DNA from 2 places in the Streptomyces sp. NPDC041122 genome. Region 1 is predicted to be linked to the other one. Evidence: riboswitches for the same ligand, from Rfam matches in the RefSeq annotation. Region 1 holds a riboswitch; the other holds the start of a gene.
What was found. Region 1 has a riboswitch for glycine ahead of gcvT (glycine cleavage system aminomethyltransferase GcvT). Riboswitches for the same ligand answer to the same signal wherever they lie in the genome.
Positions count from the first base shown of each region.

Region 1 (14,519 bases):
CTCCGACATCGACACCGTGCGCGAGGTCGTCGAGCACTGCAACCGGCTGCCCGTGCACCCCCGCCACCCCTACGCGGGGGACCTCGTGCACACCGCGTTCTCCGGCACCCATCAGGACGCCATCAGCAAGGGCTTCGCCCAACATGCCCGGCGGGCGGCCGAGTTGGGTGTCCCGGAGCGTGAGGCGCCGTGGGAGGTGCCGTATCTGCCGATCGACCCGGCGGACATCGGCCGCAGCTACGAGGCCGTCATCCGCGTCAACTCCCAGTCGGGCAAGGGCGGCATGGCGTATCTGCTGCAGACGCGGCACGGTCTCGACCTGCCGCCGTCCCTGCGCCCCGACTTCTCGCGCGTGGTGCAGGAGGCCACCGACGACAGCGGCCGGGAGGCGACGGCGAAGGAGCTGTACGAGCTGTTCCTGGCGACGTACGTCGTGCCGGGCCGGGACGGCGAGGTGGGCCTGAGCTCCTGGACCACCGACCGGGCCCCGGGCGGCGCCCACCGCTTCGTCTGCACCCTGCGGGTGGGGGAGCGGGCCGGGGACTTCGAGGGCGTGGGCAACGGCCCGCTGTCCGCCTTCGTCGACGCCCTGGCCGCCGCCGGGATCACCGTCGGCATCCTGGACTACGCCGAGCACGCCGTGCGCGAGGGCGACGGCAGCGAGGCGGTCGCGTACGTACGGTGCCGGGTCGGCGACGTCGACCGCTGGGGCGCGGGCCTGGACACCTCGATCCTGACCGCCTCGGTGCAGGCCGTCCTCGCCGCGGTGAACCGGGCGGATGCCGGCCGATGACCGCCATCCCGCCCGGCGGCGACCCGGCCGCCCCCCTCCTGCACGCCGACCGCGTCACCGTCGTCCGTGACGGGCGGCCCATCCTGGAGGACGTCACCTTCACCGTCCGCCCCGGCGAGCACTGGGCGCTGCTCGGCGCGAACGGCGCGGGCAAGTCGACCCTGCTCGGCCTCTGCGGCGCCGTCACCCACCCCACGCGCGGCACGGTCGAGGTGCTCGGCCGCCGCCTCGGCACCGTCGACCTGCGCGAGCTGCGGGCCTACGTGGGCCATGTGAACCCGCGCCATCCGCTGCGCTCGCCGCTGCCGGTCCGCGAGGTGGTCCTCACCGGCCTCACCAACAGCATCGCGACGGTGCCGCGGTGGCGGCCCACCCCCGGGCAGGAGGAGCAGGCCGACCGGCTCATCGCCCTGCTCGGCCTCGCCCACCGGTCCGAAGACCGCTGGCCCACGCTGTCCCAGGGCGAGCGGGCCCGCACGCTCATCGCGCGGTCGCTGATGCCGAGCCCGCGCCTGGTCCTGCTCGACGAGCCGGCCACCGGCCTGGACCTCGCCGGGCGCGAACGCCTCCTCGACAGCCTCGACACCCTGCGCGAGGCCCACCCGGAGCTCGCCACCGTGCTGGTCACGCACCACCTGGAGGAGCTGCCCGCGGGCACCACGCACGCGCTGCTGCTGCGCGACGGGCGCGCCCTCGCCTCCGGGACCGTCGACGAGGTGCTGACGGGCGACCAGGTCGGCACGTGCTTCGACCACCCCGTCCGGCTGGAGCGCAGGGACGGGCGGTGGAGCGTGCGCACCAGCCGCTGACGCGCCCCGGCGGGGGAGCGGGCGGGTACGGCGAAGGGCCCGGCGCGCCATCGTGCGCCGGGCCCTTGTCGTCCGCCGGACCTACTTGTTCAGGCTCGCCCAGAACTCGTCGAAGGAGAGGCGCTTGTCCGCGTTGGTGTCCTTCGAGCCGATCACGGCTTCGGCCACCGCCTCGGTCTGGTAGAAGTCGCCCATCCTGGCCATGGCGCTCTTCCACTCGGCTGCCGTGATGAAGCCGTCGCCGTCCGCGTCGAACTGCTCGAACGTCTTGCGCGCTTCCTCGATGTCCGCCACCGGATCCACCCCTTCTTCGTGCACTACTGACGGGGGTCAGGGTAGCGGGAGCCCCGGCGCGTGCCCCTCGCGGGGATTGGTCGCCGGGCGGTGGAGCGGGACGGCGGCCGTACCCGTCTTCCCAGGGCGAGCACATCGAACCTGGGAGCGACCCGTTGAACCCCGTCCACCCCCGCCGCCGGTCTTGGCGGGACGCAGGCCGCCCGCTCGCCCTCGCCCTGTCCGCCCTCACCGCCGCCGCACTCACCGGCTGCACCGCGCCGGGTGAGGCCGCCCCGGACGACGGAAAGACGGCCCCGCGCCCCGAGCTCCAGCGGTTCTACGGGCAGCGGCTGGCCTGGAAGAGCTGCGGCGACCTGCGCTGCGCCCGCCTCACCGTCCCTCGGGACTACGCCCGCCCTGACGACGGCAAGACCTTCGTGCTGCCGGTGGTGAAGGCGCAGACGGCCGACCCGGACCGGCGCATCGGCTCGCTCGTCTACAACCCGGGCGGACCGGGCGCCTCCGGCGTGAGCGACCTGAAGGCGGACGGCGGCGAGGCGTTCACCGCGCGGCTCCGCGCCCGCTTCGACATCGTCTCCTTCGACCCGCGCGGCGTCGGCGGCAGCGTCCCCGCGGTCTCGTGCGCGGAGACGGACGAGGAGGAGACCGACGAGGGCGAGGGCCCCGAGCCCCTCACCCCCCGCACCCCGGCCGACCGCGCCCGCGCGGTGGCCGAAGCCGACGGGCAGGCCGCAGCCTGCGTGCGGGGCAGCCGCGCCGTCCTGCCGCACGTCGGCACCGTGGACGCGGCCCGCGACCTGGACGTCCTGCGCGCCGCGCTCGGCGACCGCAGGCTGACCTATCTCGGCTGGTCGTACGGCACGAGCCTCGGCACGTCGTACGCCGAGCAGTTCCCGCACCGGGTCCGTGCCCTGGCCCTGGACGGCGCCGTGGACCCCGCCCTGGACTGGCGGCAGCGCGCGCTGAGCCAGGGTGCCGGGTTCCGCAGGGCGGTCGACGACTACGCGGAGTACTGCGCCGACATCGCGGGCGACAGCTGCCCCGGCTCGACCCCGGCGGAGATAGCGGCGCTGCTCGACGGGGTGTACGCGCGGGCGGCCCGCGCGCCGCTGCCGGTCACCGACGAGGAGTTGCACGAGGTCGACGCCCGGACGGTGCTCGACGTCGTCACGGCCACGATGTACAGCCCGGAGGACGACTGGGAGGAGCTGTCGCGGGCGCTGGAGGCGGCGGACGACGGCGACGGGACGCGGCTCGCCCGCATGGCCGAGTCGGACTCCCCGGCCACGGAGTCCCGCCGTACGCACCGCCCCCGTTCCCGGGCCGCCGCCGAGAACGACGACGACGCCATCGTCGCCGTCAGCTGCCTCGACGTGCCCCACCCGCGCACGGAGGCGCCGTACTGGAAGGCCCTCGGCGCCGCCGAGAAGACGGCGGGCAGTTATGGGACGACGAGCGTGCTCGACGAGCTGACCTGCAAGGACTGGCCCACGGGGCCCGGCGCGGGACACCCGCACCGGGTCCGGGCCGACGGGGTGGCGCCGGTCCTGGTCATCGGCACCACGGGCGACCCGGCCACCCCGTACGAGGAGGCCGAGAGCCTGGCCGGGCAGTTCCCGGGCGGCATGCTCCTGACGTACGACGACGTCGGCCACACCGCCTACGGGCGCGGCGGCCGCTGTGTCTCGGACGCCGTCGACGCCTACCTCATCGAACGGAAACGGGTCCGCCCCGGCGCGACCTGCTGACGCGCACCGAGGGGCGGACCCGCACCGGGGTCAGCACTCGATGATGTTGACCGCGAGGCCGCCCCGCGCCGTCTCCTTGTACTTGACGCTCATGTCGGCGCCGGTCTCCTTCATGGTCTTGATGACCTTGTCGAGGGAGACCTTGTGCGAGCCGTCGCCGCGCAGCGCCATCTTCGCGGCGGTCACGGCCTTCACGGCCGCCATGCCGTTGCGCTCGATGCACGGGATCTGCACGAGGCCGCCGACCGGGTCGCAGGTCAGGCCGAGGTTGTGCTCCATGCCGATCTCGGCGGCGTTCTCCACCTTGGAGGGGGAGCCGCCCATCACCTCGGCGAGGGCGCCCGCCGCCATCGAGCAGGCGGAGCCGACCTCGCCCTGGCAGCCGACCTCGGCGCCGGAGATCGAGGCGTTCTCCTTGAAGAGCATGCCGATGGCGCCGGCCGCGAGCAGGAAGCGGACCACGCCCTCCTCGTCGGCGCCCGGGACGAAGTTCATGTAGTAGTGCAGGACCGCGGGGATGATGCCCGCGGCGCCGTTCGTCGGGGCGGTCACGACGCGGCCGCCCGCGGCGTTCTCCTCGTTCACGGCCATCGCGTAGAGGGTGATCCACTCCATCGCGCGGGCCTGCGGGTCGCCCTCGGCGCGCAGCTGGCGGGCGGAGTTGGCGGCGCGGCGGCGGACCTTCAGGCCGCCGGGCAGGATGCCCTCGCGGGACATGCCGCGGGACACGCAGGCCTGCATCACGCGCCAGATGTCCAGGAGCCCCTCGCGGATCTCCTCCTCCGTGCGCCAGGCCTTCTCGTTCTCCAGCATCAGCGCGGAGATGGACAGGCCGGTCTCCTCGGCGCGGCGCAGCAGCTCGTCGCCGGTGCGGAAGGGGTGCTTGAGGACGGTGTCGTCCGGCACGATCGGGTTGGCGCCCTCGACGGCGTCCTCGTCGACCACGAAGCCGCCGCCCACGGAGTAGTACGTCTTCTCCAGGACGAGGGCGCCCTCACGGTCGTACGCGAAGATCGTCATGCCGTTGGCGTGGTACGGCAGGGCCTTGCGGCGGTGCAGGACCAGGTCCTCGTCGAAGTCGAAGTCGATCTCGTGCACGCCGAGCAGGTTGATGCGGCCGCTGCTCTTGATCTCGTCCACGCGGTCGTCGGCGCTCTCCACGTTCACCGTGCGCGGCGACTCGCCCTCCAGGCCGAGCAGGACGGCCTTGGGGGTGCCGTGGCCGTGGCCGGTCGCGCCGAGCGAGCCGTACAGCTCGGCCCGTATCGCGGCGGTGTGGGCCATGAGGCCCTCGTTCTTGAGGCGCCCGGCGAACATCCGGGCGGCGCGCATCGGACCGACCGTGTGGGAGCTGGACGGGCCGATGCCGATCGAGAACAGGTCGAAGACCGAGATGGCCACGGGAAACTCCAAGGGTGGTTGGTAGACGCCGTTGTCTGCCGGGGTGGAGCAGAAGTACAAGGCGGTGCGGAACTGCGGGACCACGAGCGGGTCACGTGGTGCGGGGCACCCCGCTCACTGTCCAGTGTGCGGGGTGCCCCGACGTTTCGTACGTACGAACAAAAGCGTACGAACAAAAGGGTACGAAACTCAGCCCAGGCCGGGGTACAGCGGGTGCTTGTCGGCCAGTGCGGTGACGCGGGCCTTCAGGGCGTCCGCGTCGAAGCCCGGCTTGAGGGCCTCGGCGATGATGTCGGCGACCTCCCGGAAGTCCTCCTCCTGGAAGCCGCGCGTCGCGAGCGCCGGCGTGCCGATCCGCAGGCCCGAGGTGACCATCGGGGGGCGCGGGTCGTTCGGGACGGCGTTGCGGTTGACCGTGATGCCGACCTCGTGGAGGCGGTCCTCGGCCTGCTGGCCGTCGAGCTCGGAGTCGCGCAGGTCGACCAGGACCAGGTGCACGTCCGTGCCGCCGGAGGCCACGCCGACGCCGGCGGCCTTGGCGTCGTCCTGCACCAGGCGCTCGGCCAGGATGCGGGCGCCGTCCAGGGTGCGCTGCTGGCGCTCCTTGAAGTCGTCCGATGCGGCGACCTTGAAGGAGACGGCCTTGGCGGCGATCACGTGCTCCAGCGGGCCGCCCTGGAAGCCGGGGAAGACCGCGGAGTTCAGCTTCTTCGCGAACTCCTTGTCGCGGGCGAGGATGATGCCGCCGCGCGGGCCGCCGAGCGTCTTGTGCGTGGTGGAGGTGACCACGTCGGCGTACGGCACCGGGTTGGGGTGCAGTCCGGCGGCGACGAGCCCGGCGAAGTGCGCCATGTCGACCCACAGCTTGGCGCCGACCTCGTCGGCGATGCGGCGGAACTCGGCGAAGTCCAGCTGACGCGGGTAGGCGGACCAGCCCGCGATGATCACCTTCGGGCTGTTCTCCTTGGCCAGGCGCTCGACCTCGGCCATGTCGACCAGGCCGGCCTCGTCCACGTGGTAGGCGACCACGTTGAACTGCTTGCCGGAGAAGTTCAGGCGCATGCCGTGGGTGAGGTGCCCGCCGTGCGCGAGGTCCAGGCCGAGGATCGTGTCGCCGGGCTGGGCGATGGCGAACAGGGCGGCCTGGTTGGCGGAGGCGCCGGAGTGCGGCTGGACGTTGGCGTACTCGGCGCCGAACAGGTCCTTGACCCGCTCGATCGCGAGTCGCTCGGTCACGTCGACGTGCTCACAGCCGCCGTAGTAACGGCGGCCGGGGTAGCCCTCGGCGTACTTGTTGGTGAGGACGGTGCCCTGGGCCTCCATGACGGCGACCGGAGCGAAGTTCTCCGAGGCGATCATTTCCAGGGTGGACTGCTGGCGGTGGAGCTCGGCGTCGACGGCGGCGGCGACGTCCGGGTCCAGCTCGTGGAGGGGGGTGTTGAGAAGCGACATCACGCGATCCCTAACGGTGTGGGTCAGCCGGCGGCGAAGGCGGTGTACTCATCGGCGGAGAGCAGGTCGCCCGGCTCGTCCGTGATGCGCACCTTGAACAGCCAACCGCCCTCGAACGGGGCGGAGTTGACCAGCGAGGGGTCGTCGACCACGTCCTGGTTGGCGGCGACGACCTCGCCGTTCACCGGGGAGTAGAGGTCGCTGACCGACTTGGTCGACTCCAGCTCACCGCAGGTCTCGCCCGCGGTCACCGTGTCGCCGACCTCCGGAAGCTGCACGAAGACGACGTCACCGAGCGCGTTCGCGGCGTGCTCCGTGATGCCGATCGTCGACACGCCCTCCTCGGCGGCCGACAGCCACTCGTGCTCCTTGCTGTAACGCAGCTGCTGGGGGTTGCTCATGACCTGAATTCTCCTGTACGCGGGTGGGTGCTGCGGAACGGGGACGGTGTGCGGGGGGTCACGTACGGCACCGGGTGCCGTACCGCCCCCCGGGGCATCACTTCTGGCGCTTGTAGAACGGCAGGGCCACGACCTCGTACGGCTCGTGGGTGCCGCGGATGTCCACGCCGACGCCCTGGGTGCCCGGGGCGGCGTGCTCGGCGTCGACGTACGCCATGGCGATCGGCTTGCCCAGCGTCGGGGACGGGGCGCCCGAGGTGACCTCGCCGATCACCTTGCCGTCGGCGACCACCGGGAAACCGGCGCGCGGCACCCGGCGGCCCTCGGCGACCAGGCCGACGAGCTTGCGCGGCGGCGCGGTCTCGGCGCGCTCGGCGGCGGCCGCGAGGGCGGCGCGGCCCACGAAGTCCCCGGCGTTCTCGCTCTGCCAGGTCTTCTCGAACTTCACGACCCGGCCGAGGCCCGCGTCGAACGGCGTCAGGCCGGCGGTCAGCTCATGCCCGTACAGCGGCATGCCCGCCTCCAGGCGCAGCGTGTCGCGGCAGGAGAGGCCGGCCGGGACCAGGCCGGCCGGCGTGCCCGCCTCCAGCAGCGCGCCCCACAGCTTCTCCGCGTCGCCGGGGGAGACGAAGAGCTCGAAGCCGTCCTCGCCGGTGTAGCCGGTGCGGGCGATCAGCGCGGGCACACCCGCGACGGTGCCCGGCAGGCCCGCGTAGTACTTCAGACCGTCCAGGTCGGCGTCGGTGAGCTGCTTCAGGATGCCGGAGGACTCCGGGCCCTGGACGGCGAGCAGCGCGTACGCGTCCCGGTCGTCGCGGACCTCGGCGTCGAAGCCGTCGGCGCGGGCGGTCAGCGCGTCGAGCACGACCTGCGCGTTGGAGGCGTTGGCGACCACCATGTACTCGGTCTCGCCGAGGCGGTAGACGATCAGGTCGTCCAGGATGCCGCCGTCCTCGGCGACGATCATGGTGTAGCGGGCGCGGCCGACGCCGACCGAGCCGATGTTGCCGACCAGCGCGAAGTTCAGGAAGTCGACGGCCTCGGCGCCGGTGACGGTGATCTCGCCCATGTGGGAGAGGTCGAAGAGACCGGCCTTGGTGCGTACGGCGTTGTGCTCGTCGCGCTCGCTGGCGTACCGCAGCGGCATGTCCCAGCCCGCGAAGTCGGTCATGGTCGCGCCGAGCGTCCGATGCACGGCGTCGAGGGCGGTCAGACGGGGGGCAGTGCTCATGAAGGGAACTCCCAGGGCATGACGGGCGAGGTCGATCCTCCCCATCTGTCATCGGAACCTGAGAGGTTCGCCGGGAGCGTCCCGCGATGCGGGACGCACGGCTTGCACCTTGGGTGGGACCGCCGGGGCGGCCCGCTTTTCAGATGTGCCTCGCCCGCGCGGTACGGGGCCTGAGAGATTCAAGGGAGGGACTTGCTCCTTCGGCGCCCCGGGCGGCACAGCGTCTGCTGGTCCCGGAGACTCTCCCGCGCGGATTCAAACGGCCGGTATGGAGTTGGCGGGCACATCATTGCACGCGACCCTGTCCGGGGGGACCCGTGACCGGCCGCGGATCGCGCGGCCCGAGCACGGTTGTGCCGCATTACCTTCTCTTTACACTTGACGGGGAAGCAGTACGTGACCGCTATGGGGAGGCCGATCACGGTGCGCAGCAGGACAGGTGTCTTCGCCACGACCACGGGGGTGGCGCTGCCCAAGCAGGTCGCCGCCCCGGCCTCCGAGAGCTGCGGCCCGCTTCCCGTGGCCGTCGTCCGCGACCTGCGCCGGCGCTCCGGCCACAGCCCGCACCGCCTCACCTTCGGCGCGGGCGACCTGGTCGTCGTCTCCGGGCTGCCCGGCGGGGGCAAGTCGACCCTCATGCGGCAGGCCGTCACCGGCCCCCGCGTCGACTCCCAGGACACCCGCGACCGCTGGGCCGGCCGCATGCCGCGCCTGCTCCCGTACGTGCTCTACCGCCCCCTGGTCCGCCTCGCGCACTACGCCGGGCTGCGCCGCACCCTGCGCTCCGGGGCGAGCGTCGTGGTGCACGACTGCGGCACCCAGCCGTGGGTGCGCCGCTGGCTCGCCCGCGAGGCGGTCCGGCGCGGCGCCGCCCTGCACCTGCTGTTGCTCGACGTGCCGGTGGACACCGCGCTCGCGGGCCAGCGCGAGCGCGGCCGCGGCGTCTCCCGGTACGCCTTCGCACGCCACCGCAGGACGGTCGGCCGGCTCCTCGGCGCCGCCGAGCGCGGCGACCTGCCGCGCGGCTGCGGCTCCGCGGTGCTCCTGGACCGGGCGGCGGCCCAGGTCCTGCGGGGGATCGCCTTCGACGGCCGACCCGCCCGGCGTTAGGGTTCGAGCCGCAGGCAGAGCGGTCGCGAGCAGGGGTTGGACAGATGGACTTTCCGGCGCAGGCATACGCCCATCCGTACGCGGGATGGCCGGGCAACGAACTGGAGGAGGTCCTCGCGGCCTCCCTCGGCGCCGCGGAATCGGCGGGCGGCCGGATCGTGGAGGTCCTTGGCCGCAGCCAGATATGGATCCCGCTGCCGTACGGCGGCGGCCCCGACAGCGGCACCCTCGACCTGCCGACCCTGGAGATCGACGGCCAGGCGTACGTCCCGGTCTTCACCTCCGAGCAGCAGTTCCGCCAGGCGCTCGGCGCCGCCGCCGACCGCATGGGCCGCACGGTGGCGCCCGCCGTGGAGTTCGCCCGCGGCCTGCCCCCGCAGCTGGGCATCGCGCTGAACCCCGACGGCACCGTCGGCGCCCCGCTGCCGCCGGCCGCCGTCGCCGAGCTCTGCAGGACCGGCCGCTCCGCACTGGACGGACCCGCCACCGGCGGCCGCGTGCGGCTCTACGAGCCGGACTGGCAGGAGGAGCCGGTGGACTTCCTGGCCGCCGCGGGCCGCGAGTTCGAGGCGAGCGGGGTCGTGCTCACCGCCCGCCGCTGCCTGGCGAACGTCGAGACCGACGACCCGACGCTCTTCGTCGGCGTCGAACTCGCCACCTGGGAGGGCAACGCCCGCGACCTGCCCATGGAGGCGCTCGGCCGCGCCCTCGGACAGGTCCCCCTCCCGTGGGCGGTGAACCTCGTGCTGCTCGACGTGGCGCAGGACCCGGTGGGGGACTGGCTGCGGGCCCGGGTGCGGCCCTTCTACCGGCGCGCCGGCTGAGGCCGGGCGGCGCGCCGGGAGCGGCGGGCCGGGGCCGGGGGCCCCGTACGACGGGACCCGAGGTGTCGTACGTCAAGTCCGCGCCGGGATCGCCGCTTAAGCTGGTTCCATGACCCGGTCGGGGCGCATCCGTGCCCGGACGGCGGGGTTCTCGGTCAGTTGTCGGGCAGTCGGGTGCGAAGCGAAGGGGCGGTTACGGGTGAGTGCGTCGGGCACGGCCGCGGACGATGGGGCCTCCCCTGCTCGAGCGGAGTCGCGGGCTCCGGGGAAGGTCGAGCAGCTGCTGCACCAGGTGACCCCGGGGCGCTACGACGCCTACGAGGCGCTGCTTCGCGCCCTCGCCGCCGACCAGGTGTGGATGCTGCTCTGGCACGGCCAGGCCGGATCCCCCGACGCCCAGTACGGGAACATGGAGGTCGAAGGCCTCGGCTACGCCCCCTGTGTGACCTCCGCCCAGGAGCTCTCCGCCAGTGGCTGGAACCGCAGTTACGAGGTGGTGCGCGGCACCGACATCGCCCGCACCCTCTACCCCGACCACTACGGCCTCTGGCTCAATCCGCACGCGCCGGGCGGCGGTGTCGGCATCCCGTGGCTGGATCTGCGCCGTATCGCCACCGGCCTCGACCTGCTGCCCGCGGGACCCCTCCGGCTCACCGAACCGAGCATCGAGATCCCGCAGTTCTACGCGCTCCTGACGCAGAACGCGCACCGCACCCCGGTGGTCCGCTCGCTGCGCCGCGCCTGGGTGCAGCCCGCGCTCGGGGCGCCGTATCTGGCCATCGGCCTCGACGTGTACGACACCTCTCCGCCGTCCGTCGACGCCGTGCGGACGATGATGCAGCAGTCCATCCCCGCCGTCCCCGAGGGCCTGCCGGTCTCGACGGTCGCGATGTCCGACGAGGACGACCCGGTCACGATGTGGCTCCGCGCCAACGCCCGCCCCTTCTACGACCGCGAGGCACAGCCCGCACCGGCGCCGGCCGGCGGTTACGGCTACCCGGCGCAGTACTAGCGCCACCGGCCGGCGGCCGTCGGCGTCGCTGAGCAGCGCCGACGGCCGCGATGTCCGTTGTAGTGCTGGTGGGGCCCTATGGGTGGGCGTGACGGCTTGCGCCCCAACTGCCCCGTGTTCGCCCCTCGTTCACTGGCGTCCGGATAACGGAACACCTCGATCAGCATCACGGTTGCGCATCCTTTCCCCGTCAAGTCTGGTAACAGATCGCGACGTGGATGAAGACTCCCGCTCCAAGGGGCCTTCGCCCCCATGTGTACGACGGACTGATCACGTCGCTACAGCGGCAAGTGCGGGCCGGTCACCACCGGTTGAGAGGGGTCCCTGCCACGATGACGGCACCATTGCATGACACACCTGCGGACGCGGATCCGACCGAGGACGTCGCCCCCGCAGTTGATGCAGGGGTGAAGAAGGTCGAGGGGCGGTCCCTCAAGCAGATCGCCTGGAACCGCCTGAAGCGGGACAAGGTCGCCCTGGCCGGCGGCATCACGGTGCTGGTCCTGGTGCTCGTCGCCGTCTTCGCGCCTCTGATCGTGAGCCTGCTTGGCCACCCGCCCAACGACTTCCACCAGGACAAGCTGGACGAGCTGACCGGTCTGCCCACCGGCTCGCTCGGCGGCGTGAGCGGCGACTTCCTCTTCGGCGTCGAGCCCAACAAGGGCCGCGACGTCTTCAGCCGCATCGTCTACGGTGCGCGGATCTCGCTCCTGGTGGCCTTCCTCGCGGCCATCGTCGCGGTCGCCCTCGGCACCCTCTTCGGGATCATCGCCGGCTACTTCGGCGGCTGGGTCGACGCGCTGATCAGCCGCGTGATGGACGTGCTGCTCTCGTTCCCGCAGCTGCTCTTCATCATCTCCCTCGTCTCCGTCCTCCCCGACGACCTGCTCGGTCTGGAGGGGACCAGCGTCCGCGTCGCGATCCTCGTGATGGTCATCGGCTTCTTCGGCTGGCCGTACGTCGGCCGCATCGTCCGCGGCCAGACCCTCTCGCTCCGTGAGCGCGAGTACGTGGAGGCGGCCCGCAGCCTCGGCGGCGGCAAGCGCCACATCCTCTTCCGCGAACTGCTGCCCAACCTGGTCGCGCCCATCACCGTCTACGCGACGCTGATGATCCCGACCAACATCCTCACGGAGGCAGCCCTCAGCTTCCTCGGCGCCGGCGTCAAGCCGCCGACGGCCTCCTGGGGCGGCATGCTGCGCGACGCGCTCAAGACGTACGAGCACGACCCGATGTTCATGGTCTTCCCGGGCGTCACGATCTTCATCACCGTGCTGGCCTTCAACCTCTTCGGCGACGGGCTGCGTGACGCGCTCGACCCGAAGGGGACGCGCTAGAAGGTCCCAATTGGCTTGCCCCTGCCGCATGTCAGGTGGCTTTAACCATGGTTCTCCGGCAGCACTAGGCCAGGGACCGCGATCTCGGAGGTTACGAGAAAATGCCCACAGGTTCCACGAAACGACGGCTCACCAGCGGTGCGGCCCTCGTCGTCGCGGCGCTGGTGACCACCACGGCGTGCGGCGGCGGTGACGGTGGCGACAGCGACTCGAAGGGTGCCGGCTACAACGCGGCGCTGAACAAGATCGCCAACCCTTCCAAGAAGAAGGGGGGCACGCTGAAGATGGTCGGCAAGCAGGACCTCGACTCCGCCGACCCCCAGCGTGCCTACTACGGCATGACGTGGGACTTCATGCGCTTCTACACCCGGCAGCTGGTGACCTACGACACCAAGCCGGGCAAGGCGGGCACGAAGCTGGTCCCGGACCTCGCCACCTCCACCGCGAAGATCTCCGACGACGGCAAGACCTACACGTACAAGCTGCGTGATGGCCTGACCTGGGAGGACGGCTCCAAGCTGACCTCCAAGGACATCAAGTACGGCATCGAGCGCACCTGGGCGACGGACACCATCACCGGTGGTCCGGGCTACATCCGCCAGACGCTCGACCCCAAGGGCAAGTACAAGGGCCCCTACAAGGACAAGGGCGGCCTCGACGCGATCGAGACCCCCGACGACCAGACGATCATCTTCAAACTGCCCAAGCGCAACGGCGACTTCGAGCAGTTCCTGGCCATGCCCACCGGCTCGCCGGTGAAGGAGGCCAAGGACACCAAGGCCAAGTACACCCAGCGACCGTTCTCCTCGGGCCCGTACAAGTTCAAGGAGTACAAGTCCAACAAGAAGATCGTGCTGGTCCGCAACGACAAGTGGAAGAAGTCCTCGGACCCGATCCGCGCGGCCCTGCCCGACGTCATCGACGTGACGATCTCCGCCAACCAGGAGGAGAACGACAAGAAGCTGATGGAGGGTGACTTCGACGTCGACATCAACGGCACGGGCATGACCCAGTCCGGCCGTGTCAGCGCCGTCACCGACCACCGCGGCAACGTCGACAACATGCACACGTCCTTCGTGCGCTACGTCGCGCTGATCCACAACGCCAAGCCGTTCGACAACGCGCACTGCCGCAAGGCCGTGTTCTACGCGACCGACTTCGCGAGCCTGCAGCAGACCCGCGGCGGCAAGGTCGCGGCCGGTGACATCGCCAACAGCACCTTCCCCGTGGCGATCCCGGGCTACAGCAAGTACGACCCGTACGGCGTCCTCGCGCGCAAGGGCAAGCCGGACGCCGCCAAGGCCAAGGACGAGCTGAAGCAGTGCGGCAAGCCCGGCGGCTTCACCACCAAGCTCACCGCCCGCAGCAACAACCCGGGTGAGGTCGACGCGGCCGAGGCGCTGCAGGAGGCGCTGAAGAAGGTCAACATCAACGTCCAGGTCGACTCCCTCGACGGTGCCGACACCTCCAGCATCACCGGCTCGCCGTCCGTCGTGAAGAAGCGCGGCTACGGCATGACGATGAGCGGCTGGGGCCCGGACTTCCCGTCCGGCCAGGGCTACGCGCAGCCGCTGTTCGACAGCCGCTTCCTGAACCCGACCGGCAACTACAACGAGTCGCAGATCAAGGACAAGAAGGTCGACGCCCTCTTCGACGAGGCCATCTCGAAGACCGACCCGGCCGAGGCCGGCGAGGTCTACAAGAAGCTCGACAAGAAGATCCTCGACCAGGCCGACTGGATGCCCTTCCTCTACGAGAAGAACATCACCTGGCGCGGGTCGCGGCTGACCAACGCCTACATGTCCGACGGCTACAACGGCCGTTACGACTACGCCTCGCTCGGCGTCAAGAAGTAACACCCGCCCGGGCAACCGCAGTTGATCGTTCCACCGCCGCCGCATCCCGCCAGTCCGAAGGGCAGGTGATGGCCCCGGGCGGTGGCCGGAGCTCCTCACAAGGGGGCTCCGGCCACCGCCGGGCCGCGCACAGTGCTTGCTTATCTCATCCGGCGCCTGATCGCCGTAATCATCATGGTGCTGGTCGTACTGCTCGCGACCTTCACCGTCTTCTTCATGCTGCCCAAGTGGGCGGGACAGGACATCGC
Region 1 is NZ_JBVIYQ010000011.1:42,093-56,611, forward strand. Features, by position in the region: gene leuA (2-isopropylmalate synthase) at 1-793, shown strand, start outside; gene ACZ6B8_RS33230 (ABC transporter ATP-binding protein) at 790-1,602, shown strand; gene ACZ6B8_RS33235 (EF-hand domain-containing protein) at 1,684-1,896, opposite strand; gene ACZ6B8_RS33240 (alpha/beta hydrolase) at 2,052-3,647, shown strand; gene ACZ6B8_RS33245 (L-serine ammonia-lyase) at 3,678-5,048, opposite strand; gene glyA (serine hydroxymethyltransferase) at 5,238-6,500, opposite strand; gene gcvH (glycine cleavage system protein GcvH) at 6,524-6,901, opposite strand; gene gcvT (glycine cleavage system aminomethyltransferase GcvT) at 6,999-8,132, opposite strand; glycine riboswitch at 8,168-8,281, opposite strand; glycine riboswitch at 8,282-8,390, opposite strand; gene ACZ6B8_RS33265 (AAA family ATPase) at 8,550-9,242, shown strand; gene ACZ6B8_RS33270 (enhanced serine sensitivity protein SseB) at 9,287-10,066, shown strand; gene ACZ6B8_RS33275 (enhanced serine sensitivity protein SseB C-terminal domain-containing protein) at 10,266-11,078, shown strand; gene ACZ6B8_RS33280 (ABC transporter permease) at 11,411-12,415, shown strand; gene ACZ6B8_RS33285 (ABC transporter substrate-binding protein) at 12,517-14,271, shown strand; gene ACZ6B8_RS33290 (ABC transporter permease) at 14,404-14,519, shown strand, end outside.

Region 2 (14,519 bases), on a different contig from region 1:
GGACAAGCTCGGCGTCGGGGCGCAGCTGTCCACCGGTGTCGTGGTCGTCCTCGGCATCCGCATCTTCTCCAACGCCGCCGCGATCCGCCGGCATGTCTTCAGGGCGTGACGCCGATGAGTTCCGACGACAGGCCCGACCTCAACCCGCGCAGGGAGCTCCCGGCGGAGATCCCGAGCGTGCCCGGGCCACCGGCCGCGCCCGCCGCGTCCGCGGGGCCCGCGGCGAAGCCGCAGCTCACCGGCCGTCAGCGGCTGCGGCAGGGCCTGTGGCCGCCGCGGGTGACCCGGCCCCAACTCATCGTCGCCCTGCTGTTGTTCGTGCTGGGCCTCGGACTGGCCATTCAGGTGCGGTCCAACAGCGACAGCAGCGCGCTGCGCGGCGCACGACAAGAAGATCTCGTACGCATCCTCGATGAACTGGATGACCGAACTCAGCGTCTGGAAGAAGAGAAGCGACGCCTCGAGGACCAGCGGACCGGGTTGGAGAACAGCTCGGACCAGGCCGAAGAGGCGCGCAAGCAGACGGTCGAGCGGGAACGGCAACTCGGCATCCTGGCCGGCACGGTGGCGGCCCAGGGGCCCGGCATCACGCTGACCATCGAGGACAAGAGGGGGGCGGTCAAGGCGGACATGCTGCTCGACGCCATTCAGGAGCTGCGCGCCGCCGGCGCCGAGGCGATCCAGATCAATGACGTACGGGTCGTGGCCAACACCTATCTGTCCGACGCCACCGGCGGTGGCGTACGGGTGGATGGTCACAAGGTGAGCGAGCCGTACCTCTTCAAGGTGATCGGCAAGCCGCAGGATCTCGAACCTGCGCTGAACATCCCGGGAGGTGTGGTGCAGACTCTGGAGAAGGAGCAGGCCACGGTGACCGTGGAACGCTCGGAGAAGATCGTCGTGAACGCCTTGCGACCTGCGAAGCGGCCTGACTACGCTCGGTCGTCCTCCCAGTGAGGGGCGGACGCATGGGGGCCGCGAGGCGAGGGCATGAGGTTGCGGGGGGTCGGCGCACCGTAAGCGTGGTGCGTGGTGGAAACTGTTTGGTGGCCACAGACGTTGTGAGGATGTCTGGCTCACCGATGAATGCCGGTGTGTGCAATCAGGGTTCGTCCTGCCCCACGGGCGGGTCTGTTTCGGTCAAGGGGAATCGCCCGTGAAGTTGTTTGCGAAGTTGTTCGGCAAGAGCGCGCGAGAGGACAGCGGCAATCCGGCCACTGCCCGTCATCGCGCCCCGCGCCACGGAGATGGTGAGGAGCAGGGCGCGGAGCGCCCGATGTTCCGTGATCAGGTCGCTGGGCCAGGTGGTGACATTTCGGGCGCACAGGGCGCGTCGTCTGTTGACCCTGCCGGTCCCGGCCGCATAGGTTTCGGGGAACCTTCAACCTCAGGTACGGGTGGAGGGTTCGCCCCCGGCCCGTACGCATCGAATGCCCCTGCGGGGCAGCCACGGCAGGAGGACCCGTCCATGGCCCTGGTGTGTACGAGGTGCGGGAACCGCAACGCCGAGGCGAGCCGGTTCTGCTCCAACTGCGGTGCGCCGCTGCGCGCCGGAGCCTCGCCGGAGCGCCCGTCCGAGACGACCTCGACGATCTCCATCTCGGGCCTTGAGGCCTACGACGCCGAGACGACGGGGCAGACCCCGACTCCCGCGCTCTCCCCGGAGGCGCAGGCGGCCGTCGACGCTCTGCCGCTCGGTTCCGCGCTGCTCGTGGTGCGCCGCGGACCCAACTCGGGCAGCCGTTTCCTGCTCGACGGCGAGCTGACCACGGCGGGGCGTCACCCGCAGAGCGACATCTTCCTCGACGACGTGACGGTGTCGCGTCGCCACGTGGAGTTCCGTCGCCTCCAGGACGGTTCGTTCACCGTCGCCGACGTGGGCAGCCTCAACGGCACGTACGTCAACCGTGAGCGCATCGACTCCGTCGCGCTCTCGAACGGCGACGAGGTGCAGATCGGCAAGTACCGCCTGGTCTTCTACGCGAGCCAGCGGGCCATCTGAACCACCCCCAGACACGGTCTGGGGGGCACACCCCCAGGGAAGGTCCATGCTTCAAACACCGAGGGGCGGTGCCGACATCGGCACCGCCGCCGCGGACCGTCGGCTGATGAGCATCGGTACCGTGTTGAACCAACTGCGGGACGAGTTTCCCGAGGTCACCATCTCCAAGATCCGGTTCCTGGAGTCCGAGGGGCTCATCGAGCCGCAGCGGACGCCGTCCGGGTACCGGAAGTTCGCCCCGGCGGACGTCGAGCGGCTCGGGCACGTCCTGCGGATGCAGCGTGACCACTATCTGCCGCTCAAGGTCATCCGGGAGCACCTCGACGCGCTGGAGCGGGGCGAGCGGCCTCCCATGCCGTCCCTGGGGCGTCAGCGGGACGGTGGCGACGCCCAGGGCCCGGACGACGCCGAGGGGCCCACGGCGGCCCGGGTGGGCCGTGACGAGCTGCTGGCCGCCGCCGAGATCGACGAGGTCCAGCTCACCGAGTGGGAGGCGTACGGCCTGGTCGCCCCGCTGCCGGACGGCGGGTACGACGCGGAGGCCGTCACGGTCGCCACGCTCGTCGTGGAACTCGGCCGGTTCGGTATCGAGCCGCGGCATCTGCGGGCCATGAAGGCCGCGGCCGAGCGCGAGGCCGGGCTCGTCGACCAAGTGGTCGCACCGCTGCGGCGGCATCGAAATCCGCAGACCAGAGCCCATGCCGAGGCCCGTACCAAAGAGCTGGCGGGGCTCACCGGCAGGCTGCATTCGGCGCTCGTGCAGACGGCGCTCGGGATCAGACTGCCCTGACCACGCGTGCGTCCGGCCGGTACTCGGCGGGTGCCCGACTACCCAAACCTGCCAGCCACGTCCTAGGGTTGCTGTGTGAACGAGCTCGACGTCGTAGGTGTCCGGGTCGAAATGCCCTCCAACCAGCCGATCGTGCTCCTGCGTGAAGTGGGAGGCGACCGGTACCTTCCCATCTGGATCGGACCAGGTGAGGCGACCGCCATCGCCTTCGCACAGCAGGGCATGGCACCCGCACGGCCGCTGACCCACGACCTGTTCAAGGACGTGCTGGAAGCGGTGGGCCAGGAGCTCTCCGAAGTGCGCATCACGGACCTGCGGGAAGGGGTCTTCTACGCGGAGCTGGTCTTCGCCAGCGGTGTCGAGGTGAGCGCGCGGCCGTCCGACGCCATAGCGCTCGCGCTGCGCACCGGCACGCCGATCTTCGGCAGCGACGGTGTGCTGGACGACGCCGGCATCGCGATTCCGGACGAGCAGGAGGACGAGGTGGAGAAGTTCCGCGAGTTCCTCGACCAGATCTCGCCCGAGGACTTCGGCACCAACAGCCAGTGAGCCGCTTAAGACGGCCCGCGTCGGACCATTCGGCTAGCCTTTCCCCGCGACGAGGCACGGGAAACCACTCTCAGGGTGATTATCACTCGGCGTGCCGAGTGTGGCGATCGTTGACGAGCCCCTGGCGACTGCCTACCGTCGATGAGGCAGGTCAAGGAGGGAGGTCGGCGTGAGAAGCAGCGGCGACGGTACGGCGGTGGGCGGGCCGTACCCGCTCCACGGCGGCGTGACCGATCACTCTCCGAGTCGCCCCATGGCGGTCCAGGGGAGCGGGGACGCGGCGTCCGGGCACGAGCGGGTCGGCTACCGGGGGCCCACCGCGTGCGCGGCAGCGGGCATCACCTATCGACAGCTCGACTACTGGGCCCGTACGGGCCTGGTCGAACCGAGCGTGCGGGCCGCGGGCGGTTCGGGGACCCAGCGGCTCTACAGCTTCCGCGACGTGGTCGTCCTGAAGATCGTGAAGCGGTTCCTCGACACCGGTGTGTCCCTGCAGAACATCCGGACGACGGTCCAGCACCTGCGGGAGCGCGGGTTCCAGGATCTGGAGCGGATGACGCTGATGAGCGACGGCGCGACGGTCTACGAGTGCACGTCGCCCGGTGAGGTCCACGAACTGCTCCAGGGCGGCCAGGGCGTCTTCGGGATCGCCGTGGGGGTCGTGTGGCGCGACGTCGAGGCGGCGCTGTCCCAGCTGCACGGGGAGCGCGTCGACACCGGTGAGACGCTCATCGGACACAACCCGGCCGACGAGCTGGCCAGACGGCGCAACAAGGCTGTCTAGGCGGGCTCCGGAGCGGTCCGCGGTCGCGTTGTCAGTGGCATAGGGCAGCATCAGAGACGTGAGAAGCGCGCCGACGATTCTGCATCTGGACATGGATGCCTTCTACGCGTCCGCGGAACAGGCCGCGAAACCGAGTCTGCGCGGAAAAGCCGTGGTGGTGGGCGGTCTGGGGCCGCGAGGCGTGGTCGCGACCGCCTCCTACGAGGCGCGTCGTTTTGGTGTGCACTCCGCGATGCCCATGGGGCAGGCCCGGCGGCTGGCGCCGAACGCCGCCTACCTCGTGCCGCGCTTCGGGCTGTACCGCGAGGTCAGCGAGCAGGTGATGGGGCTGTTGCGGAAGCTGTCGCCGCTCGTGGAGCCGCTCAGCCTGGACGAGGCCTTCGTCGACCTGGAGGCGGGTGGTGTCGCCGACGACGCGGAGTCGGCCCGGGCCGTCGGAGAGCAGCTGCGGGCGGACATCAGGGAAGTGACCGGACTGACCGGCTCCGTGGGGCTCGCCGTCTCCAAGATGCTGGCCAAGATCGCCTCCGAGGAGGCCAAGCCGGACGGGCTCCGGCTGATAGCGCCGGGGACGGAGCGGGCCATGCTCGGGCCGATGTCGGTGCGCACGCTGCCCGGCGTGGGACCGGCCACCGGGGACCATCTGCGGCGGGCCGGGATCATCACGGTCGAGGAGCTCGCGGAGGCCGGCGAGGACGAGCTCGTACGGCTCCTGGGCAAGGCGCACGGGGGCTCGCTGTACGCGATGGCGCTGGCGCTCGACGAGCGGCCCGTGGTGGCCGAGCGGGAGAGCAAGTCGGTCAGCGTCGAGGACACGTACGACGTGGACATCCACGACCGGGTGCGGATCCGGGGCGAGGTCGCGCGGCTCGCCGACCGGTGTGTGGAGCGGCTGCGGGCGGCGGGGCACTCGGGGCGGACCATCGTGCTCAAGGTGCGGCGGTTCGACTTCTCGACGCTGACGCGCTCCGAGACGTTGCGCGGGCCCACGGACGACCCGGGGGTGGTGCGGGAGGCCGCCGCGCGGCTGCTGGAGTCCGTGGACACCACAGGGGGTGTGCGGCTGCTCGGTGTCGGCGTCTCCGGCCTCGCCGACTACACGCAGGAGGACCTCTTCGCGCAGGCGCAGGCTCAGGCCGCCGAGGCGGCTGCTCTGGCGGCCGAGGCGGAGGTCGTCGCGGTCGGGTCGGCCGAGGCGGCCGGCGCGGCGCAGGGGGGCGTGGAGGGCGCTCCTGGGGGCGAGGGCGGCGGAGGCGGTGACGGCACGGCCGGTGAGCAGAAGGCCGGCGATGTCCTGCCCGAGGAGGCGGTCACGCTCGGCGAGCGGCGGTGGGCGGCCGGGATCGATGTACGGCACAGCGAGTACGGCCACGGGTGGGTGCAGGGGAGCGGGCTCGGGCGGGTCACGGTGCGTTTCGAGACGCCGTACTCGGCTCCGGGGCGGGTGAAGACCTTCCGGACGGACGATCCGGATCTGGTGCCCGCCGAGCCGCTGCCGCTGGTCGAAGCGGTGCCGCTGCCGGGCGTGACTGGGGCGGAGCCGTCTGGGGCCGGGCTCGAGAGCGCCTCCGGTGTCGCTCGTGCGGAGGTGGGGGACCAGGGCGAGGGCTGAGGCCCGCCGCGGGACGGGGCACGGGGGACAGGGGCAGGGCGGGTGCCGGACGGGGTCAGGGGGGTTCCGTGCCCGCGATGCGGCCGAAGCTCTGGTCGGGTGGAGGAGGCGTCCGCGGTGGTGTCGTGTCCAGGCCGTAGTGGTGGTAGAGCTGGAGTTCCTGCTCGGGGGAGAGGTGGCGGCCCACCCCGAAGTCCGGGGCGTCCTTGATCAGGTCGCGGTCGAAGGGGATCCGTACGGTGCCGTCCTCGCCCAGCTCGCTCGGTTCCAGCGGCACGAACGCGTCGCGGCTGAACAGGCCGGTGCGTATGGCGGCCCACTCCGGGGCTCCGGTGGCGTCGTCGAGGTAGACCTCGTCGATCGTGCCGATCTTCGTCCCGTTCCGGTCGAACGCCTTGCGGCCGATCAGATTGCGCGGATCGATGTCGGTCTGCACGGGCCCTCCAGATGGTCGCGGGTTGTCGAAACCGGGCGTAACTCATCCTTATTCGTTCGTAGTCACTACGAAAGAGCACTTCGGGGCGGGCGGCCACTCGAGGGATCGGCCGTGAGCCTCGCTGGTAGGCTGACGTTCGGCTGCTGACCCCGTGCGGGAGAGCTCTCCGGAACACGGTTCCCGGAGGCGCCGAAGGAGCAAATCCTCCCCGGAATCTCTCAGGCATCCAGTACCGCACGGACGAGGTCACTCTGGAAAGCAGGGCGGGCGTCGGGCGGGCACGTTCGAAACCCCTCCTCACCGACGGTGAAAGCAGATCTGTCGACACGACGGGACTGTGAAGCTCTCAGGTTGAGATGACAGAGGGGGAGGCCGTCCGGGTACCCGCGCCGTGGTACCCCTCGCAGGTCGTGCAGACCAGGAGGCCTCCGCAATGACTGCCACCAATCGCATCCCGCTCTCCGCGCTCGAGCAGGGCATCCCCTTCGAGCAGCGGCACATCGGGCCCGATGCGGAAGCGCGGGCCAAGATGCTCGCCCAGGTCGGGTACGGCTCGCTCGACGAGCTGACGGCCGCCGCGGTGCCGGATGTGATCAAGAACGCCGAGGCGCTGAACCTGCCCGGCGCGCGCACCGAGGCCGAGGTACTGGCCGAGCTGCGCTCCCTGGCCGACCGCAACCAGGTCCTCGACTCCATGATCGGACTCGGGTACTACGGCACCTTCACGCCGCCGGTCATCCTGCGGAACGTGATGGAGAACCCCGCCTGGTACACCGCGTACACGCCGTACCAGCCGGAGATCTCGCAGGGCCGCCTGGAGGCGCTGCTCAACTTCCAGACGATGGTCGCCGAGCTGACCGGCCTGCCCACCTCCGGGGCCTCGCTCCTCGACGAGGGCACCGCGGCCGCCGAGGCCATGGCCCTGTCCCGGCGCATGGGCAAGGTCAAGAACGGCGTCTTCGTCGTCGACGCCGACGCGCTGCCGCAGACCATCGCCGTCATCCGGACCCGCGCCGAGCCCACCGGCGTCGAGATCGTGGTCGCCGACCTGAGCGACGGCATCCCCGCCGAGGTCGCCGAGCGCGGCGTCGTCGGCGTTCTCGTGCAGTACCCGGGCGCCTCCGGCGTCGTACGGGACATCAAGCCGCTCATCGACCAGGCGCACGAGATCGGCGCCGTCGTCACCGTCGCCGCGGACCTGCTCGCGCTGACGCTGCTCACCTCGCCCGGCGAGCTGGGCGCCGACATCGCCGTCGGCACGACGCAGCGCTTCGGTGTGCCGATGGGCTTCGGCGGCCCGCACGCCGGTTACATGGCGGTGCGCGAGAAGTTCGCGCGCAGCCTTCCCGGGCGGCTCGTCGGCGTCTCCGTCGACGCCGACGGCAACAAGGCCTACCGGCTCGCGCTGCAGACCCGTGAGCAGCACATCCGCCGCGAGAAGGCCACCAGCAACATCTGTACCGCTCAGGTGCTGCTCGCGGTCATGGCCGGAATGTACGCCGTCTACCACGGCCCCGAGGGTCTGAAGTCCATCGCCCGGCGCACCCACCGGTACGCGACGCTGCTCGCGGCCGGGCTCACGGCCGGCGGCGTCGAGGTCGTGCACGGCTCCTACTTCGACACCCTGACCGTGCGCGCCGAGGGCCGCGCGGAGGAGCTCGTCGCGGCCGCCCGCGAGGGCGGCGTGAACATCCGCCCGGTCGACGCCGACCACGTCTCCCTCGCCTGTGACGAGACCACCACGCGGGCCCAACTCGCCGCCGTCTGGGGCGCTTTCGGGGTCGAGGCCGACATCGAGGCGCTCGACGCCACGGTCGCGGACACGCTGCCCGAGGGCCTGCTGCGCACGGACGACTACCTCACCCACCCCGTCTTCCACCAGAACCGCTCCGAGACCGCGATGCTGCGCTACCTGCGCAGGCTCGCCGACCGCGACTACGCGCTCGACCGCGGCATGATCCCGCTGGGCTCCTGCACCATGAAGCTCAACGCGACCACCGAGATGGAGCCGGTCACCTGGCCCGAGTTCGGCCAGCTGCACCCCTTCGCTCCCGCCCAGCAGGCGCAGGGCTACCTCACGCTCATCCGCGAGCTGGAGGAGCGCCTCGCCGAGGTCACCGGGTACGACAAGGTCTCCCTGCAGCCCAACGCCGGCTCGCAGGGGGAGCTGGCCGGTCTCCTCGCCGTCCGCGGGTACCACCGGGCCAACGGCGACGACCAGCGCACCGTCTGCCTCATCCCCTCCTCCGCGCACGGCACCAACGCCGCGAGCGCCGTCATGGCCGGCATGAAGGTCGTCGTGGTGAAGACCGCCGACGACGGCGAGATCGACGTCGAGGACCTGCGCGCCAAGATCGAGAAGCACCGCGACGAGCTGTCGGTGCTGATGATCACCTACCCCTCGACGCACGGCGTCTTCGAGGAGCACGTCGCCGACATCTGCGCCGAGGTCCACGAGGCCGGCGGCCAGGTGTACGTGGACGGGGCCAACCTGAACGCCCTGGTGGGCCTCGCCAAGCCGGGTCACTTCGGCGGCGACGTCTCGCACCTGAACCTGCACAAGACCTTCTGCATCCCGCACGGCGGCGGCGGCCCCGGCGTCGGCCCGGTCGGCGTGCGCGAGCACCTCGCGCCGTACCTGCCGAACCACCCGCTGCAGCCCGCGGCCGGCCCCGAGACCGGCGTCGGCCCGATCTCCGCGGCGCCGTGGGGCTCGGCCGGGATCCTGCCGATCTCCTGGTCGTACGTGCGCCTGATGGGCGGCGAGGGCCTGAAGACCGCAACCCAGGTCGCGGTGCTCTCCGCCAACTACATCGCCAAGCGCCTCGAGCCTCACTACCCGGTGCTCTACACCGGCCCCGCCGGTCTCGTCGCGCACGAGTGCATCGTCGACCTGCGCCCGCTCAGCAAGGCGACCGGCGTCAGTGTCGACGACATCGCCAAGCGGCTCATCGACTACGGCTTCCACGCGCCGACCATGTCCTTCCCGGTCGCCGGAACCCTGATGATCGAGCCGACGGAGAGCGAGGACCTGGGCGAGATCGACCGGTTCTGCGACGCGATGATCGCCATCCGCCGGGAGATCGAGAAGGTCGGCACCGGTGAGTGGAGCGCCGAGGACAACCCGCTGCGGAACGCCCCGCACACCGCCGCCGCGCTGAGCGGTGCGTGGGAGCACGGCTACAGCCGCGAGGAGGCCGTCTTCCCGGCCGGCGTCGTCGCCCCGGACAAGTACTGGCCGCCGGTGCGCCGCATCGACCAGGCGTACGGCGACCGGAACCTGGTCTGCTCCTGCCCGCCGCTGGATGCGTACGAGGACTGATCACCGCGCCCGGGTGACGCGGGCATGCGGCGGGGCCGGTTCGGAGTTCTTCTCCGGGCCGGCCCCTCGTCTTTCGGGCGGTGCGGTGGTGCGGCGGTGCGGTCCTGCCGTGGTGCCATCTGCCGGCGGTGGTCAGGCCGCCGTCATGATCCGGTCGGTGCCCAGCGGTCGGTGCGGGGCGATGATCTGTCCGTCCGGCAGCAGCTCACCGGTGTCCTCGAAGAGCAGGACGCCGTTGCACAGCAGGCTCCAGCCCTGTTCCGGGTGGCTCGCCATGAGGAGCGCGGCTTCCCGGTCGGCGGAGTCGGCTGTCGGGCACGGTGGTTGGTGCTGGCACATGGAAGGGTTCTTTCGCTGCGATGAGATGGCTGTGACGTCGGTCCTGTGGCTCGATGCGGTGTTCATAACCGCCCCCCGTTGTAGTCGGTCCGGTCCCAGTGTTGCCCTCCGCGCGTCAATCCGCAGGGATTTCGCCGCAGCGGCTCCTACTGCTTAAGGACGTATCACCCGCGCGGACGGTTCAGCTCAACTCCAGTGTCTCTTCGGGTGGTTCGGGGTGACCCGAGTGGGCTAGTCCACCTGGGTGGGCAGCACGGTGCCCCGCGGCCGGGGCGGCGGGGCACCGTGCGGACGTACGGGCGACCTCGGCCCGGCGACCTCAGGCGGGCGAGCTCAGCAGGGGTGCCGGGGCCAGGCGGTGGTTGAGCATCGGCAGCAGCTCGGCGACGCGGTGCGGACGGTGGGCCGCGATGCCGGGCGGTGCGGGAGCCAGGGGTACGAGCAGGTCGGTGGCGGCCAGCGCCCCCTCGGCGCCGTCGTCCGTGCAGTCGCGGTGCAGCCAGAGCGTGAGCATATAGAGCTCCGGCACCGACAGCAGGCGGGGCTGATAGGGCACCTGCATGGCTTCGGCGTGCCGCAGCGACCGCTCCGTGGAGGTGATGTAGGGCCCCTCGAAGAAGTGGGAGAACGCCCAGCCGTCCGGTGTGAGCATCGTGTCGGCCGCGGCGACGGCGCGCTCGCCGCAGCGGATCAGGAAGCGCCAGCCGGAGAGCCGGGTGGGTGACGTCCCCTCGGGAGTGATGCGGTCCAACACGTGGACCGGCAGCGGGAGTTCGGGACTCGTCGGTCCCTGCGCGGCACGCAGGGACGGGGTGCGGGCCTCGCGTACGGCCGTGGGGGAACCGAGTGCCGCGAGGACGCTGCGCAGGGCGGGCGCGGGAGCCGGGGGGACATGCAGCGGCATGGTGGGTCGCCTCTCTCATTCGACAGGCACGGTGGAGCGGGGGCGGGTGCGTGACGGCGCTGTCAGGCTCTGGGTCAGAGGGGCGGGGGCTGGAAACCGCGAGCGCCAACTCTCTGCCTAGCTTGCGCAGTTTATACGAAGTGTGTTCGGACGGTGTTTCACCTAGACGCACCGGATATTACGGGCAAGGTGCAAATGCGCCGTCCTTGTGAGACGTTTATCCTGATTTCGCAGGGGCCCCGTCGCCGTGACCTCGGATTTCCGCCGGTACGCGGTCGGCCGATTCCTGCCGGTACTTTTGACCAGGTGCTTCGGAACGGAATCTTCACTGTGCCGCATGCCTGGTGAATGTGCCGGACAGCAAGGTGTGTCGAGCGTAGCGTCCGGCGGCGGCGCGCGGGGCGTTATCGATCACATTGCCTGGGCATCATCCCCCGTACACAGCGGCCCGATCCACGGCCGCCCGCTCCAGGAGGGACGCTTCGATGGGGGAGAAGGTCGCGGCAGGCACGTTCGACCTGGCCGATCGGCACCACTACCGAGGCAAGCTCCGCGAGTGCCTTGCCGGGCTGGAGCGATTGCTGGCGGAGGAGCGCTTCGACCGGCCCAAGAATCTGATGGGCATGGAGATCGAGCTGAATCTCGTCGGGCCCGACGGGTTGCCGAGGATGTTGAATGCGCAGGTGCTGGAGCGCATCGCGAGCCGGGATTTCCAGACGGAACTCGGAATGTTCAATCTGGAAGTGAACATTGCCCCGCACCGGCTCGGCGGCCGAGTGCTCGACCGGCTCGCCGAAGAGCTCCGTACCGGCCTCAACTACGCCCACAGAAAGGCCAACGAGGTCGACGCCGGAATTGTCATGATCGGTATTCTGCCGACGCTGAACCGCGCCGATCTGGTCTCCGCGAACCTGTCCGACGTCGACCGCTACGCCCTGCTGAACGAGCAGATCGTCGCGGCGCGCGGGGAGCGCTTCGTCCTGGACATCGAGGGCGTGGAGCGGCTGACCTGCACCTCGGCGTCGATCGCGCCGGAGGCGGCGTGCACGTCGGTGCAGCTGCACCTGCAGGTCACGCCCGGCCGCTTCGCCGACGTGTGGAACGCGGCGCAGGCCATCGCCGCCGCGCAGGTCGCCGTCGGGGCCAACGCGCCGTTCCTGTTCGGCCGTGAGCTGTGGCGCGAGTCGCGGCCGCCGCTGTTCCTGCAGTCCACCGACACCCGGACGCCCGAGCTGCAGGCGCAGGGGGTGCGGCCGCGCACCTGGTTCGGGGAGCGGTGGATCACCGGACCTCTGGAGCTCTTCGAGGAGAACCTGAAGTACTTCCCGGCGCTGCTGCCGCTGATGGACGAGGAGATTCCGCGGGAGGTCCTGGACGCGGGCGGCGTACCACAGCTCGGCGAGCTGGTGCTGCACAACGGCACCGTCTACCGCTGGAACCGCCCGGTGTACGGCATCGCCGACGGCGTCCCGCATCTGCGGGTGGAGAACCGGGTGCTGCCCGCGGGCCCCACCATCACCGACGTCATCGCCAACGCCGCCTTCTACTACGGCCTGGTGCGGGCGCTCGCCGAGGAAGCGCGGCCCGTCTGGACCCGGCTGCCCTTCGAGGCCGCCGCCCGCAACTTCGACGTCGCGTGCCGCCACGGCATCGACGCCACGCTGCAGTGGCCGCGGCGCGGCAGGCTCGGCGGCACGGCGGAGGTGGCGGCCGTCGACCTCGTACGCGACGAGCTGCTGCCGCTCGCGGCGGCGGGTCTGGACGCGTGGGGCGTGGAGGCAGCAGACCGGGATCTCTACCTCGGGGTGATCGAGGAGCGGTGCCGGCTGCGGGTCAACGGGGCGTCCTGGCAGGCGACGACCTACCACCGGGCGCTGGAGGCCGGGATGGCGAGGGAGGCCGCGCTGGCCGCGACCACACAGCGGTACGGGGAGCTGATGCACACGGGGGAGCCGGTGCACACGTGGCCCGTGGGGCTCCGGCAGCCGGCGGTGCCGCTCGGCGGGTGACGCCACGGGTCGGCGGCCGATGCCACGCGGCCCGGCGGTCAGCCCTGGTTGCTGCCCGCCTCCATGATCGCCTTGAGGATGACCGCGTGGATCTGCGCCGGGTCGTCGACCTGGTGGCCGGAGCCGCCGGTCGCCTCGGCGATCTGCTGGACCTCGTCCTTGTCCGCCTCAGGGCCGACGGCGATGGCGATGATCGGCACCGGCCGCCGCGCGTCGGCGAGACCCTCCAGCCGCGAGATGAGGGCGCTGCGGGAGATGCTGTCCGGGTCCTGGTTGGCGCCGTCGGTCAGGATCACCAGGGCGTTGAACTTGCCGCGTGCGTACGTCGACCGGGCCTCCTTGTAGGCGGCGAGCGTGGTGTCGTACAGCCCGGTCGCCCCGCCGGGCACGGGGTGCAGGCCGCTGAATGCCTCGGTCAGACGGTCCCGGTGGGTGGCGCCGCCCTGGTGGCCGCCGAGGCGCTCGGTCGGCTCCAGCTCGCGGTAGTCACGCGTGCCGTCGAGACCGGTGGCGAACTCCCACAGGCCGATCTCGTCCTCGTCCGTGAAGCCGGCGAGGGCCCGCAGCAGTGAGGACTTGGTGACCTCCATGCGGGACTGGCCCCGGCCCGGCACCACCTGGCGCATGGATTCCGAGGCGTCGACGACCGTGTTGAGCCGGGCGCTCTGCACGGTGATCGTCCACATGCCCAGGGTTTCCTGGAGCTGTTTGTCGGAGGGCGGGTCCGGGGACTCCGCGGCGTAGGGCTGCGGGGTGCGGCCCCCGGCGGCGGTGATCAGCCGGTCGGTGGGCCGCTCGAGGTCGGTCCGGAAGCCGTGCTCGGCCAGGATCCTCCGGCCCTCCTCGTCGCTGAACATCGTCATGAAGCGCAGCGCCGCACGGCTCGTGTCGGTGGACATCCGGTCGTCCTCGACGAGCGTGTACGGGTAGTCGAGCCGGGGTGAGCCGTCCTTGGGGTAGAAGAGATCGAGGTCGTTCTCCTGGCCGGCGGCCTCGTTGTGCGCGAAGGCGGCCTGTTCGGAGACGATCAGGGCCTGGTTGCGGCGCGGGTTGCCCCGTTCGGTGCCGGAGTCGTCGCGGGCCAGGGTCTCCAGGAGCCGGCCGTCGCTGTCGGTGGTGCGGGCGGACAGCGACTTCGCCAGTGCTGCGGCCTGGGTGCCGCCCTCCTCGCCGCCCTGTTTCTTCGCGGACGCGCCCAGTTTGGCGAGGGCGAGCAGGCCGGTCGCGCTGCGCGCGGGATCGGCGGCGCCCAGGCGGAGCCGGTCGCTCTTCATGGCGGTTGCCGTCAACTTCGGCCAGTCGTACGTCTTCTCGGGCCAGCCGAGGGACTCCGCGGCGGAGGGGATCATGCCGATGCCGACGGGTGACGAGGCGATGTTGCCCGCGGGGGATATCTTGTGCTGCTTCGCGCCGAGGCCCACGCGCCGCACCCACAGGCCGGAGTCCGGCACCCACACGTCGTACTCCGGTTCGCCCTTGCCGGCGCGGAGTTCGGTGGCGACGTCGTAGGAGTCGCGGGCGCTCACCTTCACGTCGATGCAGTGACCGTCGGAGGTGAGCTCCTCCTCGCGGGCGTTGTCGGCGGCCTTGCGCAGGGCCGGGGCGATGGCGGGGGCGGCGACGACGTCGAGGTCCACCGCGTCGTCCGCGCAGGAGCCGCCGAGGGAGAGCAGTCCGCTGCCGACCGCCGCAGCCGTGCCGCCCGCGATGACGAGGACGAGCGCCGCGGCCAGGGCGACCGTGCGGCCGCGCGCACGCGGCCGGGGGTCGGG
Region 2 is NZ_JBVIYQ010000006.1:4,667-19,185, forward strand. Features, by position in the region: gene ACZ6B8_RS21450 (small basic family protein) at 1-109, shown strand, start outside; gene ACZ6B8_RS21455 (DUF881 domain-containing protein) at 115-957, shown strand; gene ACZ6B8_RS21460 (FHA domain-containing protein) at 1,040-2,002, shown strand; gene ftsR (transcriptional regulator FtsR) at 2,049-2,792, shown strand; gene ACZ6B8_RS21470 (bifunctional nuclease family protein) at 2,868-3,341, shown strand; gene ACZ6B8_RS21475 (MerR family transcriptional regulator) at 3,511-4,125, shown strand; gene ACZ6B8_RS21480 (DNA polymerase IV) at 4,184-5,737, shown strand; gene ACZ6B8_RS21485 (PRC-barrel domain-containing protein) at 5,793-6,173, opposite strand; glycine riboswitch at 6,318-6,418, shown strand; gene gcvP (aminomethyl-transferring glycine dehydrogenase) at 6,607-9,495, shown strand; gene ACZ6B8_RS21495 (DUF5999 family protein) at 9,628-9,834, opposite strand; gene ACZ6B8_RS21500 (hypothetical protein) at 10,154-10,738, opposite strand; gene ACZ6B8_RS21505 (glutamate-cysteine ligase family protein) at 11,224-12,747, shown strand; gene ACZ6B8_RS21510 (substrate-binding domain-containing protein) at 12,786-14,519, opposite strand, start outside.
Region 2: another riboswitch for glycine. It lies ahead of gcvP (aminomethyl-transferring glycine dehydrogenase); the one in region 1 lies ahead of gcvT (glycine cleavage system aminomethyltransferase GcvT).